2 regions of the Pseudoalteromonas sp. SG43-6 genome follow, and region 2 is predicted to be linked to the other one. Evidence: predicted binding sites of a transcription regulator. Region 2 holds the regulator's gene; the other holds the start of a gene.

Region 1 (7,683 bases), on a different contig from region 2:
AACTGTCAGATACATCAGGCATATCATTATGCATCACTGTTGCGGTTATTGACTCTGGCTTAATCGTTGCGGTGACGCTATCTGGACTAATGTCACCACTGACGCCATTAAAGATATTGCTAAATACCAGAATTGCATCATTAGATTTTTCTGCAACGCGTAAGTCGCTACCAGTCAGGCTGATATCCACAGGGTTACCAAGCATAGTAGCAGGGCCAGCGATACTGCGAGCAACCGTGGTATTGCCAGTAGCAAGGGATGCGTTGTTGATCACAAATAATGCGCCGTCGGTTGCATCACTGGCACTGCCGACGTCAGAAAGTACTAATTTATTTGTATCAGCATCATAAACGATACCATGAATATTAACGGAAACTTTGTTACCGCTTGCATCACTGGGTGTGATTGTACGAGTTGCCATAGCGGTAAAGCCACCATCTACATAATTATCGTATACTGCAACATCACCATTAGTGAGTGCCACATATAAGCGATCGTTTATATCATCGTATGTTACATCCCACGGTTTTGCGTCTGTAACTGTACTAGCTAAAGGCGCTGCATTTCCTGCGGCGGTAGCACCAAAGACAGTGATCTGCATGGCATTAAAGTCAGCGGCAAAAATGAGTCCGCGCTTATTTGATATATGAATACCTTTGGGATTGACTAACGTAGTGTTGCTGCCGGTAATGGTACGATCACGATTACTGTCAAACATACCCCCATCGGCACGGCTTAATACTTGGCAAACGGTGCTAAGAGCGCCATTACCAGAATCGCTGGCTTGAATTAAATTACCTAAGCTATCAAATGCAACACCTTCATTTGCACCACTATTAAATGTTTTTAACTTTGCAGCATTTTGATTAATCAAATCAACGGTGCCTGCATTATCAGCACCATTATTAGCCAAAATAAAAGTTGCTGCTGCAAATCCTGGAGTACCATCTGATCCATTCGTGCCATCGCTACCATTTGTCCCATCAGCGCCATTACTACCATCGACGCCGTCCATGCCCATTTCACCTTGCGGGCCTACAGCGCCATCTTTTCCATCATCGCCACTACAGCCGGTTAAGCCAATCAAAATTGCTAGAGTAAGCGCAGACAAACAAAGTTTACTGGTCATTAATTGTGCGTGAATAGATTTGGTGCTTTCGCCTGATTTTAACGTTTTCATAACTTGTACCTTCTTAAATATTCCATCAAATGTGAACATACAAAGAGCTTGGCTTAAAACAGCTTATACCAATCGTGTTAAGTTGTTAGTCATTTATAGCGACGGATAAATAGAGTGATAACAAGGCATAAATTTTTATATGTAGTTGTTCTACATGAAAAATTCATAACGCCGTTAGCGCTTTATTTAGCACGCTAGAAAGGCTAAATATTTAAGTCGATTGGTATTATATAAAAGCGTGAACACTTTGCTCACGAGCTAACCTCAGTGAATAAACGTGGCAGGGAAATAATTGGATGCAAGAAAGTTGAAAAAAAGTGAGATTTTTTTAAATGTTTGAAAATAAATAACAAAGGAGCCTACGCTCCTTTGTTATTTTATTAACTTAAACTTTGGTTACTTAGTAATAAAGTTTTTTATGCTATCGAGTATACCTTGTGAGCCTAAGCCCATTTCATCATGGATTTGTTCTTGCGTGCCATGCTTGATGAACTCATCAGGAATACCTAAATTAAGGATGCTTACTGTTGCTTTTATAGCTGCTAAATATTCATTAACAGCAGAGCCTGCACCACCAACAATCGCGTTATCTTCAAGGGTTACAATGACGTCATGATCGGCTAATAAAGTGTCGATTAGTGCGCTATCAAGAGGTTTAACAAAACGCATATCAACGAGGCTAGCATTTAATTCATTGACTGCCAGTTGAGCGTTTTCAAGTAAAGTACCAAAGGATAAAACTGCGATTTTAGCGCCTTGTTTAATCACACGACCTTTACCAATTTCAAGCTCAGTCATTTGCTCGCAGATTTCAGTTGTGCCAGCACTACCACGAGGATAACGAACTGCAACAGGGCTGTTACAACGATAACCAGTGTACAGCATTTGACGACATTCATTAGTATCACTCGGTGCCATGATAATCATATTGGGGATACAACGGATAAAGCTTAAATCGTATGCGCCTTGATGAGTTTCGCCATCAGCACCAACAATACCAGCACGGTCAATTGCAAATAACACGGGTAAGTTTTGCAGAGCAACATCGTGAATAAGCTGATCGTAGGCACGTTGTAAAAAGCTTGAATAAATAGCGACAACTGGTTTTAAGCCTTCGCAGGCAAAACCTGCGGCTAAAGTAACCGCGTGTTGCTCGGCAATGGCAACATCAAAATATTGCTCAGGGTATTCTTTTGAAAAACGCACCATGCCTGAGCCTTCACGCATAGCCGGGGTGATTGCCATAAGCTTTTCATCTTGACTTGCCATGTCACACAACCAATCGCCAAATACTTTAGAAAAAGTCGCAGCGCCTGGTTTTGATTTTGGTAGGCTGGAAATCGCAGGGTCGAACTTAGGTACGCCGTGATAGCCTATTGGATCTGCTTCTGCTGGTTTATAGCCTTTACCTTTCTGGGTTTTGATATGCAGTAACTGCGGCCCTTTTAGGTTACGCATATTGCGCAGTGTATCAACCAACATGTTTACATCATGACCATCAATTGGGCCAATGTAATTTAAGCCTAACTCTTCAAAAAAGGTGCCTGGGATAACCATGCCTTTTAAGTGCTCTTCCATGCGGCTGGCTAATTCTTTTACTGGTGGCACGCCAGATAGCAGCTTTTTACTACCTTCACGAATGTTAGTGTAAAAACTGCCTGATAAGATACGAGCGAAATGATTAGTTAGTGCACCGACATTTTCAGAAATCGACATTTCGTTATCGTTTAATATGATCAGCATGTCAGATTTAACATCACCTAAGTGATTCATTGCTTCAAACGCCATGCCCGCGGTAATCGCACCATCACCAATAACCGCTACTGTTTTTCGTCCTTTGCCTTCTTTTTGCGCCGCAATTGACATGCCTAAAGCAGCAGAAATCGAGGTGCTTGAATGGCCAACACTAAAAGTGTCGTAGTGGCTTTCTTCACGAAATGGAAACGGATGTAAACCGTCTTTTTGGCGGATCGTGTGCATTTGATCACGGCGCCCTGTGAGAATTTTATGTGGGTATGCTTGATGGCCTACATCCCATACTAAGCGATCTTCAGGGGTGTTATATACATAATGAAGCGCTACAGTAAGCTCAACTGTGCCTAAACCTGATGCTAAGTGACCACTACTTTGCGAGACTGAGTTTAGTAAGTAATCACGTAACTCATTACTAAAAGCAGGTAATTTGTCTTGCGCTAAATCACGCAACTGGGCTGGTTCGTCAACCAAACCTAATAATGGATACTTGCTACTATCAAGTGTCATGATTTTTAATACATCCTTCGCTAACCAGAGGTCATTATAGCGTAATATTACTCTGATTCTTTAGTTATTTTGTACATCATTACTTGCTCAAGCTAGAGCCTAGAATTAATAATCGCGTTCAACAATATATTTTGCCAAGTTTTCTAGCTCAGAAGTGTCAGCATCTATTGCTGCTAACGCATCGAGTGCGCATTTTAGTAATGATTGTGCTTTTTGTTTTGCACCTGTAAGCCCAAGTAGAGCAGGGTAGGTCGCTTTATTTGCTGCAACATCGGAGCCTTGTGGTTTACCTAAGACTTGGGTATCACCTTCGATATCAAGAATATCGTCTTGCACCTGAAAAGCCAGCCCAATTGCATCACCAAACTGTTTTAATTGTAATAATGTTTGTTGATTTGTATCAGCTGCGCATAATGCACCTAAAGTAATTGCACAATTTAACAAAGCACCTGTTTTTAATTTATGGATACGTTCGAGCTCAGCTAAATTGACTAATTTGTCAGTCGCTGCAATATCCAGTGCTTGACCACCGACCATACCTTCAATACCCGATGCTTTGGCAAGTGCTGCAATCATTTTTAACTGTTGCTGTGCAGGAACGTTAAATGAATGGTTAGCAATTAAATCAAACGCTAATGTTTGCAGCGCATCACCGGCTAAAATAGCATGAGCTTCGCCATAGACAATATGGCAAGTCGGTCTACCACGTCGCAGGTCGTCGTCATCCATCGCGGGTAAATCATCATGAACTAACGAATAACTATGAATACATTCAATAGCAGCAGCCAACACGTCTAAATCTTGTTTATTTGCGCCAAGCATTTTTCCCGTGGCATACACTAAAAATGGTCGTAATCGTTTACCGCCATTTAAAACGCTGTAGTGGGTGGCTTGTTTGATGCTGTGCTCGGTATCGAGCGGTTGCTCAAAATACCGATTGAGAGTGGCTTCAACATCTTGTTGAGCACATTTTATTTGCTCTGTTATTAACACCCGTTATTCCAAATCATTATCAAAGTTAGTAAGTGGTGACTGACTATCACTACCCATTAAAATAGCTACTTTTTGTTCAGCTTGTTGTAACTTACTTGAAGATGCGCCGGCTAAAGCAATACCGCGTTCAAACTGTTTTAATGATTGCTCAAGGGAAAGCTCTCCTTGCTCCATTTCTGTGACGATTAAGGATAATTCATCAAGCGCTTGCTCGAAGCTTAGGTTCTCTGGTTTTTTCGTCGCCATACTGATTTAACTTAGATGATAGAAATGTGAGGCCAATTTTAGGGGGAATGCTAAACTAGGTCAAAGGGTGATGCATTTTTTTTGAATAATTAATTGTTTTCTTGCCACTTTTAATTATTTATACCTTTACTTAAGCCTTGCAGGTTATCAATGGTAGCTTAAAATGCTAAACAGGGTTGAAAACTTTCATTTCATTTTTTTCATTAAATGGTTTAAGTAATTCAATAGATTGCCGATAAGCTGTTAATAATAAAAATTTGTTGCTGGTAGCAACAAAGCATCGATTCCTCTGGAGGGGTAAGTGGATTTAGCAACCATTATAGGTATTCTCGGAGCTATTGGTCTTATTGCTATGTCAATGGTACTAAGTAGTGGCGGCGAAGTGGCTATGTTTTATAACACGCCATCGGTGGTTATTGTTTTCGGTGGTTCGATTTTTATAGTGTTATCAAACTATACGATGAGTCAATTCCTCGGTATCGGTAAAGTCGCGGCTAAAGCCTTCATGTTCAAAATAGAGTCACCTGAAGAGCTTATCGAAAAAGCAGTTGAACTTGCAGACTCGGCCCGTAAAGGCGGATTTTTAGCACTTGAGGAAGCAGAAATACCCAATGCGTTTATGCGTAAAGGGGTTGATATGCTTGTTGACGGTCATGACGCTGATGTTGTTCGTGCCACCTTGCAAAAAGATATTTCTCTTACTTCTACTCGTCATGAATCGGGGGCCGGTTTGTTTAAAGCGCTTGCCGATATTGCGCCTGCGATGGGTATGATAGGTACTTTGATTGGTCTAGTTGCGATGTTGTCGAATATGGATGACCCTAAAGCGATTGGTCCTGCGATGGCGGTAGCGCTTTTAACAACATTATATGGTGCGTTTTTAGCAAACGTGGTGGCAATTCCTATCCAAGTAAAATTGGAATTGCGTAAAGACGAAGAAGCAATGAATCAGCGGCTAATTTTAGATGCGGTATTAGGTATACAAGATGGCCAAAACCCAAAAGTCATCGAAGGTATTTTGAAAAACTACCTCGCTGAATCAAAACGAAAAGTGGATACTGAGGAGTAAGCATGTCAGATCAAGAGTGCAAGTGTCCACCACCCGGGTTACCAGCATGGATGGGTACCTTCGCGGATTTGATGTCACTATTGATGTGCTTCTTTGTACTTTTACTCGCGTTTTCAGAAATGGATGTACTTAAATTTAAACAAATCGCAGGCTCAATGAAGTTTGCCTTTGGTGTACAAAATAAAATAGAAGTAAAAGATATTCCCAAAGGAACATCCGTTATCGCGATGGAGTTCACCCCAGGTAAACCTGAACCTACTCCAATCGAAACCATTCAACAGCAAACTGTCGAAATGACCCAGCAAATGCTTGAGTTTCAGGCTGGTGATGAAAGCTCAGCTGGCGGTCGTCAAGAGCAACGCGGTAATAAGCGTGGCGGTGAGTCACAAAGTACAGCGCAACAACAAGCATCAGAACAATCTATTTCTGCAGCTGATCAAGAGCAGGTTAATGAGTTAGTTAAAAAGATAGCCCAGCAATTGGAACAACAAATCATGGATGGTGCTGTTGAGTTGGAATCATTAGGTCAGCAAATTATTATTCGTATTCGTGAAAATGGTTCATTTCCATCTGGGAGTGCATTTTTACAACCTAAGTTTAAACCAATCATTCGTGATATAGCTGCGTTACTAAAAGATGTGCCAGGCGAAATTACGGTGTCTGGTCATACTGATGATTTTCAAGTTTCGAATGAGCTGTATACCAATAACTGGGACTTATCATCGAAGCGTGCAGTTGCGGTTGCAACTGAAATGCAAAAAGCGCAAGGCTTTGATAAAACCAGAATGGTTGTTGTCGGTCATGCCGAAACTCGACCACTTGTTCCAAATGATTCTGATGCGGATAGACGACGTAATCGCCGCGTGGAAATTTCAATAATGCAAGGCAAGGCTAAGGAATCAGATCCGATAGATGTTCGTTAAGATGCTTGGCAAAATACCTAATTTAGCTTAAAGTAGTTTTTTAACAAGTGTAACGGAGTGTCTGATGAAAAACGTTGATAAATATAGCTATATGCCGGGCAATGGTTCTGGTGGCGATGATGAAGAGAAGAATGTTAAGTAACGTCAATGCCTAATTGGGTGAACAATTTAATTTTTATACTTGAATATAGCTGGGTGTTATTTTTACTCCCAGCTATTTTTGTATTTTACATACGTAAGGATTGGTTGGCATTACGCTTTGTCTTGATTACAGCTGTTTTCTTCTTGTATGGCGCTGTGATTTATTCAAGCCTTAGAGAGTTAGATGACCCTTATATTTGGCGTTATGTAGTTTGGGCTTTTAATGATATTGCTTGGATGGCTTTGATTGCTTACTGGGCTATTAAAGATAAAGTGTATCTTTGGCAAAGTGTGATCGGTCAATTGGTTGTAATCAGTGCGCCTATCTTACAATTATTTAGATTAGTGGATCGCCACCTTTGGGATTTATCGTATAGCACTATGCTATATAAAACGTTATTACCTTTAATCAATATTGGCACTGTCGTTGTGTGCTACCTTCCTCTGTTGTATTTATTTATGCGAAAAAATCGCAGTTTAAAGAGCTAATCATTAACTATTTGTAGATTAAATTACGTGTGCTAAACTACTGTGTAAATAACCAGTTGTTGATAGTGCCCTATGAAACTTTATATAGCCGAGAAGCCATCTTTAGGTCGTGCCATTGCTGATGCGCTACCAAAGCCTCATAAAAAACATGATGGCTATATTGAAGTGGCTAATGGCGATTGTGTTTCTTGGTGTATAGGTCACTTGCTCGTTTCCCCTTAAGGTATATGTTGTCAATTAATATAATTCATTGTTTTAAAATAGTTTTAATTGAATTCTATGCCATTATGTTAATTGACAATTGTCAAAGAAAAAATCTTAACGTGCAAATCAAATATATAGGTTTACGACTATGAATCTTGTTGCAATTGAAGGCTTTT
Region 2 (7,683 bases):
CAATTTCTTTTACTTTATTTTGTAATAACTTAATCGCATCTTCATTATTACGAGCAATATCTTCAAATTTTTTCGGTAAAAAATCTAGAGCACCCGCATCAAGTGCGTCTAAGGTTGCTGTTGCGCCATCACGAGTCAGTGAGGAGAACATCAGAATAGGGGTTGGATTTGCTGCCATGATTTCTTTTACAGCACTAATGCCATCAAGCACGGGCATTTCAACATCCATGGTGATTACATCTGGACGAAGTTGATTTGTTTTATCGACCGCTTCTCGGCCATTTACCGCAAAACCAATTACTTCGATATCCTTATCTTGCTCGAGTATTTCGCTCACTCTGCGGCGAAAGAAACTTGAATCATCAACAACTAAAACTTTAACTGCCATTGGCATACTCTTGTTAAATTTTATCTGTGAGAGCCATATTTAGCCCTCACAATAAGATAAGAATTGGCCTAACCTGCGTAGTGTTTTAACAGGTTTGGAACATCTAAGATCAGCGCTATACCACCGTCAGACGTGATCGTTGCACCTGCCATACCAGGTGTTCCTTGTAGTAAAGCATCAAGCGGTTTAATAACAACTTCTTCTTGACCAATCAATGAATCCACTACAAAACCAACTTGTTGCGTACCAATTTGTACAATTACAACATGGCCTTGAGCTTTGCGTAATGATCTGTCAGCACCTTTAACTAACCAATGTTCTAAATAAAACAACGGTCGTGCTTTCTTACGAACAATAATGGTTAATTGACCATCAACTACATTCGTTTTAGTTAGATCTAGGTGGAATATTTCATTAACACCAGCCAGTGGTAATGCAAATGTTTGCTCACCGACAACCACCATCAATGTCGGCAAAATAGCCAACGTTAACGGTACTTTAATTTCTAGGATTGTGCCTACACCTAGCTCAGATTGAATACTCACAGAACCATTTAGTTGGGTAATTTTGGTTTTCACCACATCCATACCCACACCACGACCCGAAATATCAGAGATCTGTTCTTTGGTGGAAAAGCCTGGTGCAAAAATAAGGTTATAGGCTTCTGTATCAGATAATCGAGCTGCTTGCTCGTGATCAAGCACCCCTTTATTGATTGCTATTTTTTTCAGTTTTTCAGGGTCCATACCTGCACCATCATCACGAATGGTGAGCAAAATATGATCACCCTCTTGCGATGCTGATAAAGTAACAGTCCCAGTTCTTGACTTACCTGCCGCTTCACGCACATCAGGCATTTCAATACCATGGTCAACCGAGTTGCGCACCAAGTGGACTAAAGGATCTGCCAGTGCCTCAACTAAGTTTTTATCTAAATCGGTTTCTTCACCCACGAGCAGTAAGTTAATGTCTTTTCTCAAACTGCGGGCTAAATCACGGACTACGCGAGGAAAACGACCAAACACTTTCTTGATCGGTTGCATCCGCGTTTTCATTACCGCACCTTGCAAGTCTGCGGTTACTACATCAAGATTCGAAATGGCTTTACCCATCGCTTCACTTTCAGTATTGGTTGCTAAACTGACTAAACGATTGCGAACCAATACCAGTTCACCAACCATGTTCATTATTTGATCTAGGCGTTTTGTATCAACACGCACCGTCGTATCAGCTTGTGGAGGAGCTGGTTTTTTAGCAACAGCTGTCGCTAGAGCTGGTGCGGATTTTTCAGCTGCTTTCACAGGCTCAGACACTGCTGGTTTGGGCACTGGCTTAGCTGCGGCAACAGGTGCAGGTGCAGGTGTTGGTGCTTTTTTAGCGGGTGCTGGCTCAGTCTCAGCGACCGCTTGTGGCGCGCTGCCTTTACCATGTAATTCATCAAGTAAAGCTTCAAATTCATCATCGCTGATTTCATCTGGACCATTACTTTTCGTCGATGCTGAAGGTGCTTGGGTCGGTTTAGGCGCAGCACTTTCGGTGCCTGCAGTATCTTTATTACTTACTAGACCGAAGCTACCAATACCGTGCAATTCATCCAATAAATTATCAAATTCATCATCAGTAATATCACTATTTGATGATTCATTGCTGACAGTGGTTGTTGGCGTTATAGGACTTTTCCCTTGTCCGTGGAGCTCATCAAGCAGACTCTCAAATTCATCTTCTGTTATCTCATCGATTTGAACATCTTTTTGATCGCTATCAACTTGACCATCAAATAATGAGTCTAGCGCAAATGGATCGTCAGAATCATCTAAAATATCATCAGCATCAACAACAGGGATATCGCCTGCAGGTTCAGCACTGCCAGTTAATTCTTCAGCCGTTGGCGGCAGCCCCAATTTATGTAAAACAGCGAGTAATTCTGGATTTGCTGGTTCTGGTTTTTCTCTACTTTGGATAGTCGCAAACATTTCGTTGATAGTATCGAGTGCTTGCAAGATCACGTCCATCAGTTCGGAATTAACCTTACGAACACCTTGACGCAATAAATCGAAAACGTTCTCTGCACCATGGCAAGCATCGACTAGTTCAGTCATGCTTAAAAAGCCTGCGCCGCCTTTTACCGTATGAAAACCACGGAAAATTGCATTGAGTAATTCGGTATCATCTGGGTTATTTTCAAGCTCCACCAGCTGTTCTGACAAAAGCTCAAGAATTTCTCCAGCCTCTACTAGAAAATCTTGTAAAATATCTTCATCGACTTCAAAGCTCATGCAGTTTTCTCCTCTTAGAAGCCCAAGCTTGATAATAAATCATCAACATCATCTTGTCCTGAGACAACATCATCACGAGATTCTTTATCAATAATTGGCCCTTCAGGGCCTGCAAGTGTATTTTCAGCAGGCGGTTTTTCAATGACTGGTGCTATTGTTTTTGTTTCGCTATCATCTTGGCTGCCAAATGCTGTCAACAAGTGGATCAAGCTGTCTTCTACTTCTCTAACAAGCTCGATAACCCGACGGATCACTTGACCGGTTAAATCTTGAAAATCTTGTGCCATTAACACATTGGTCATGAGTCCTTGCAACTCATCCGTTTTAGTTTGCGAGCTATTCATGAACTTATCTAAGCTATGGCAAAGTGTTTTAAATTCACCTAGCTCAATTTCACGGTTCATTAAACGATCCCAAGTGGGTTTAATGTCTGAAATGTCATCAGCAAGCTGTTGGGCAATGGGTAAACTTGCTTCTACAGCATCCATGGTTTTATTAGCAGCGTTTTCGGTCATTTCCATAACATAGTTAAGACGCTGCTTCGCGTCGGGTAGTGCATCTTTGGTCAAATCAGCTAAACGTGTATCAAGCTCAAAATTTTTCAACGCATCATGAAGCTGACGCGTAAGTTTGCCTACTTCGGCAAATAATTCTGATTGCTCTTTTGACGCCGCATCAATAATTAACTGATCAGCTTTATCTTGTTCACCGTTTTCAAGGTAAACCACAAGCTGACGGGCTTGTTCTAAACTGATCTGAGGCGCAGCAGGTGCTGACATAAGCCTCTCCTATTTATTTAACCTAAACGCTCAAACACTTTTTCCAATTTGGTTTTCAGTGTTGCAGCTGTAAATGGTTTAACGATATAACCGTTAACACCAGCTTGTGCAGCAGCAACAATTTGTTCTTTTTTAGCTTCTGCTGTTACCATTAAAACAGGAATGTGTTTCAGGCTGTCATCGGCCCTAATAGCGCGCAAGAGATCGATTCCTTGCATGCCAGGCATGTTCCAATCTGTAACTACAAAATCAAATTCTTGATTCTGCAACATCGGTAAAGCTGTTGAGCCATCGTCAGCTTCTTGTACATTTGTAAAACCCAAATCTCTTAACAGATTTTTGATAATACGTCTCATCGTCGAAAAATCATCAACAACAAGAATTTTCATGTTTTTATCCAAAACATCCTCCGGTGAGGTCTGAACCTATATTTACTTACTACTAATTAATCCAGTCATTGATTTTTGCTTTGAGCTTAATCATCGCCTGACCATGTATCTGACTCACACGCGATTCACTTACATCGAGTATATGTCCAATCTCTTTTAAATTCATTTCATCGTTATAATACAGCGACAATACTAACCCATCTCGTTCAGGTAAAGATTGTATAGCTGTTAATAATGATTGATTAAAGCGTTCATTTTTAACGTTATTAAAGGGCTTGTCCAGTGCTAAATCATGTCCCACTGGTGTGATAACATCTTCATCTACCCCTAAGTCTTCTATACCTAACACTTTACTTGAATTTACATCACTAAGAATATGATGGTACTCATCTAGCGTAATATCAAGTTTTTCAGCAACTTCACTGTCTTTAGGTTCTCGATTCAGGCTGCTTTCTAGCTCACTAATCGCTTCAGCGACTCTGCGGCTATTACGGTGCACTGAGCGTGGAGCCCAATCACCTCGGCGCATTTCATCCAGCATCGCACCACGGATACGAATGCCTGCAAAGGTTTCAAAGCTTGCACCTTTAGTCGCATCAAAGTTCTTTGATGCTTCAATTAACCCTATCATCCCCGATTGAATCAAATCATCGAGTTGCACACTCGCGGGTAAACGAGCGATTAAATGACAAGCCACTTTTTTGACTAAGGAAGCATGTCGCTCAACAATCACATTTAAATTTTGTGTCGATTGATATCCCATCGCTTTATTCACCGATGCCGTCATAGTTAGCCGTTTACTAATTTTTCTATGAAAAATTCTAAATGACCAGATGGTTGATTAGGTATAGGCCATTTAACTGCTTTTGTCGCTAATGTTTTAAATGCTATTGCTGCTGGGGAACTTGGAAATAAATCAACAATCACTTTCTGACGACGAGTTGCTTTACGCATATTTTCATCATACGGGACTGTTGCTACCAATTCCATTGAGACATCCAAAAAGCGATCCGTTACTTTTGAGAGCTTAGCAAATAGTTCCTGGCCTTCACGCATGCTGCGCACCATATTAGCAACGATTTTAAATTTATACACACCGTGCTCACGACTCAATACTTTGATTAATGCATAAGCATCAGTTATTGAGCTCGGTTCATCACATACTACTACCATGACATCTTGCGCTGCGCGCGAAAAACTTAATACCATGTCAGAGATACCAGCAGCAGTATCAACAATTAATATATCAAATTCGGTATTTAATTCACTAAAAGCGCGAATTAAACCAGCATGTTCTGATGGTGAAAGTTCCACCATACTTTGTGAGCCTGACGTCGCTGGTACTATTTTAATTCCTGCAGGCCCTTCAACTAAAATTTCATCGAGCTCGCATTCACCTGATAGTACATGAGATAGATTACGCTCTACCCTAAGTCCTAACATCACATCACAATTTGCTAAACCCAAATCGGCATCCAGTACTAACACTCGGTTTCCGAGCTGACCCAACGCAATCGCAGTGTTAAGTGAGACGTTAGTTTTCCCTACGCCACCTTTGCCACCTGTTACAGCGATAACTTTAACGCCGTTATTATTGTTTTGACTCATTTTACGCAGGCCACTTGCTTGATCTAATACTGTGTTAATCATACATCCCTACTGTGCTTGACGCTACTGCTTGGCGTCGTGAATGTTGTGCTTTTGTTCTTTTTAAATACAATTGTTCTGCTTTTTTTACTAATTTCTCTGCATTGGCGACCCGAATGTCCTCTGGAACGCGCTGACCGTTAGTAAGATACCCTATTGGAAGGCGATTTTGAATCGCTATACTAATAATCTCACCTAAACTTAATGATTCGTCTAATTTAGTGAAAATACAGCCACTTAATTGTACCTTCTTAAAGTGTCTTACGGTTTCTTGTAAAACATTAATTTGTGCGGTCGCACTGAGCACTAAATAATTGCGAATATCGACACGTTGATTACGCATTAGTGTATTTAACTGCTCAGTTAAACGTAAATCACGTTGGCTCATTCCCGCTGTATCTATTAATACTAGACGCTTATTTCGTAAATGATATAAAACTTCTGCTAATTCATTGGCATCTTTAACTTGTTTTACACCACAACCGATGATTCGGCCATAAGTAGCAAGCTGTTCATAAGCGCCAATACGGTAAGTATCAGTGGTAATAAGCGCAACTTTATCTGCGCCATATTTTTGTGCGCCAAGGGCTGCAAGTTTTGCCACGGTTGTAGTTTTACCAACCCCAGTAGGGCCAACAAGTGCATATACGCCGCCTTGGCGTAGTATTTCATTATTTGTAGTATGCATTTGGTTTTCAACCATTTGCAATAGCGCTTGCCATGCTTGCTGACGTGACACATCATCGGGAATAAAACAGGCCATTTGCTCTGCAACTTCACTGTCAATACCCATTCCGACTAAACGATCGATCATGCATGCGCGAGTAGGGTCGCGACGCGCTAAATCTTGTTGCATCAAGCCAGATACTTGATACTCAAGTAATTGACGCATCGCTGCCATTTCATCACGCATAGCGGTAATTTCATCTGTTTTGGCTGCACTTTTTGTTGGCATCGGAGTATCTAAATCATCAAAACCACTTTCTAGATCATCATCAAAACCTAAGCTATGTGCTTGCGTTTGTGGACGCGACGCAGTATCGCGACGAGCAAAATCATTATGTGCTTGTGGTTCATGGCGAGTTTGCTGTGGTTGATACTGAGTTGATGTATCAATCCCTGACTGGCTAAACATCGATGCAAGCTCAGGTGAGCGTGGACGCGGTGATTGGCGCTCTAATAATGCTTGTAAGCTATCAGCTACCGCAGCTTGCGGCTCAGGCTGTGAACGTTGTGGCGCAGGTTTAACAAAGTTAGCATTTGTTTGTGCTTGTGCCGTAGCAACATGTGCTTGTGCAGGTGCTTTCGGGGCTGCTTTTTCATAATCAACGGCGGCAACAATCTCTACCCCATTGGCTAATTTTTTATTTGACATGATTACAGCATCTACACCGAGTTCATCTTTAACTTCTTTCAGTGCGGTGCGCATATCTTTAGCAAAAAAACGTTTTATTTTCATGGTTCAACCCCTTTAAAATCCGATTATTGGCCTACTGAGCTGACAATCTTGATCTGTCTTTCGTCTGGTACCTCTTGATAAGACATCACTCGCAATCCTGGAATGGTGTACTTAACAAAACGAGATAACACAGTGCGTAACATTCCTGACGTTAGCAATATCGAAGGTTCACCGGCCATTTCTTGATTTTGATGCGCTTCATTTAATGATTGTTGAAGTCGCTCTGCAAGTCCTGGCTCTATTCCGGCACCTTCGTCGCCTGCATTTTGTAGTGACTGATGCAACATCTGTTCCAACTCAGGCGCCAAGGTTATGACAGGGATTTCTGATGACATTCCAACCGCGTCTTGAACAATTAATCTGCGCAGTGAAATTCGCACTGCTGCGGTTAATACATCAGGATCTTGGCTTCGAGGGCCATACTCAACAAGGGTTTGTACAATTGAACGCATATCGCGAATAGCAACGCCTTCATTTAATAAATTTTGTAATACTTTAACAATTGCTGTTAGTGGTAAAATATCTGGCACTAGCCCTTCAACTAAACGAGGATGACTTTTTGCCAGCATATCTAATAGATTTTGCACTTCCTCGTGGCCGAGTAACAAGGCCGCGCTGTTAGTTAGTAACTGACTAATATGCGTTGCTACCACTGTTGCTGCATCAACCACGGTATAACCGAGTGATTGTGCTTCATCTTTTTGATCTGGTTTGATCCAAATAGCGTCTAGACCAAAGGCCGGAT

Evidence for each region. The regulator FliA, encoded in region 2, starts transcription of late flagellar genes. The targets are predictions, from matches to a motif close to CTAAAGNTNNNNNNNNNNNNGCCGATA.
Region 1: a site for FliA is predicted at 4,893-4,919, ahead of pomA (flagellar motor protein PomA). Genes of this name have one in related genera too.

What each region holds. Positions count from the first base shown of each region.
Region 1 is NZ_JACJEZ010000014.1:70,547-78,229, forward strand. Features, by position in the region: gene H5201_RS08165 (hypothetical protein) at 1-1,180, opposite strand, end outside; gene dxs (1-deoxy-D-xylulose-5-phosphate synthase) at 1,577-3,442, opposite strand; gene ispA ((2E,6E)-farnesyl diphosphate synthase) at 3,548-4,435, opposite strand; gene H5201_RS08180 (exodeoxyribonuclease VII small subunit) at 4,439-4,681, opposite strand; gene pomA (flagellar motor protein PomA) at 4,983-5,750, shown strand; gene H5201_RS08190 (flagellar motor protein MotB) at 5,753-6,673, shown strand; gene H5201_RS08195 (hypothetical protein) at 6,821-7,303, shown strand; partial or broken gene H5201_RS08200 (DNA topoisomerase III) at 7,376-7,513, shown strand; gene H5201_RS08205 (hypothetical protein) at 7,656-7,683, shown strand, end outside.
Region 2 is NZ_JACJEZ010000006.1:66,287-73,969, forward strand. Features, by position in the region: gene H5201_RS03985 (chemotaxis response regulator protein-glutamate methylesterase) at 1-388, opposite strand, end outside; gene H5201_RS03990 (chemotaxis protein CheA) at 457-2,664, opposite strand; gene H5201_RS03995 (protein phosphatase CheZ) at 2,679-3,443, opposite strand; gene cheY (chemotaxis response regulator CheY) at 3,461-3,844, opposite strand; gene H5201_RS04005 (RNA polymerase sigma factor FliA) at 3,885-4,595, opposite strand; gene H5201_RS04010 (MinD/ParA family protein) at 4,622-5,482, opposite strand; gene flhF (flagellar biosynthesis protein FlhF) at 5,475-6,938, opposite strand; gene flhA (flagellar biosynthesis protein FlhA) at 6,962-7,683, opposite strand, start outside.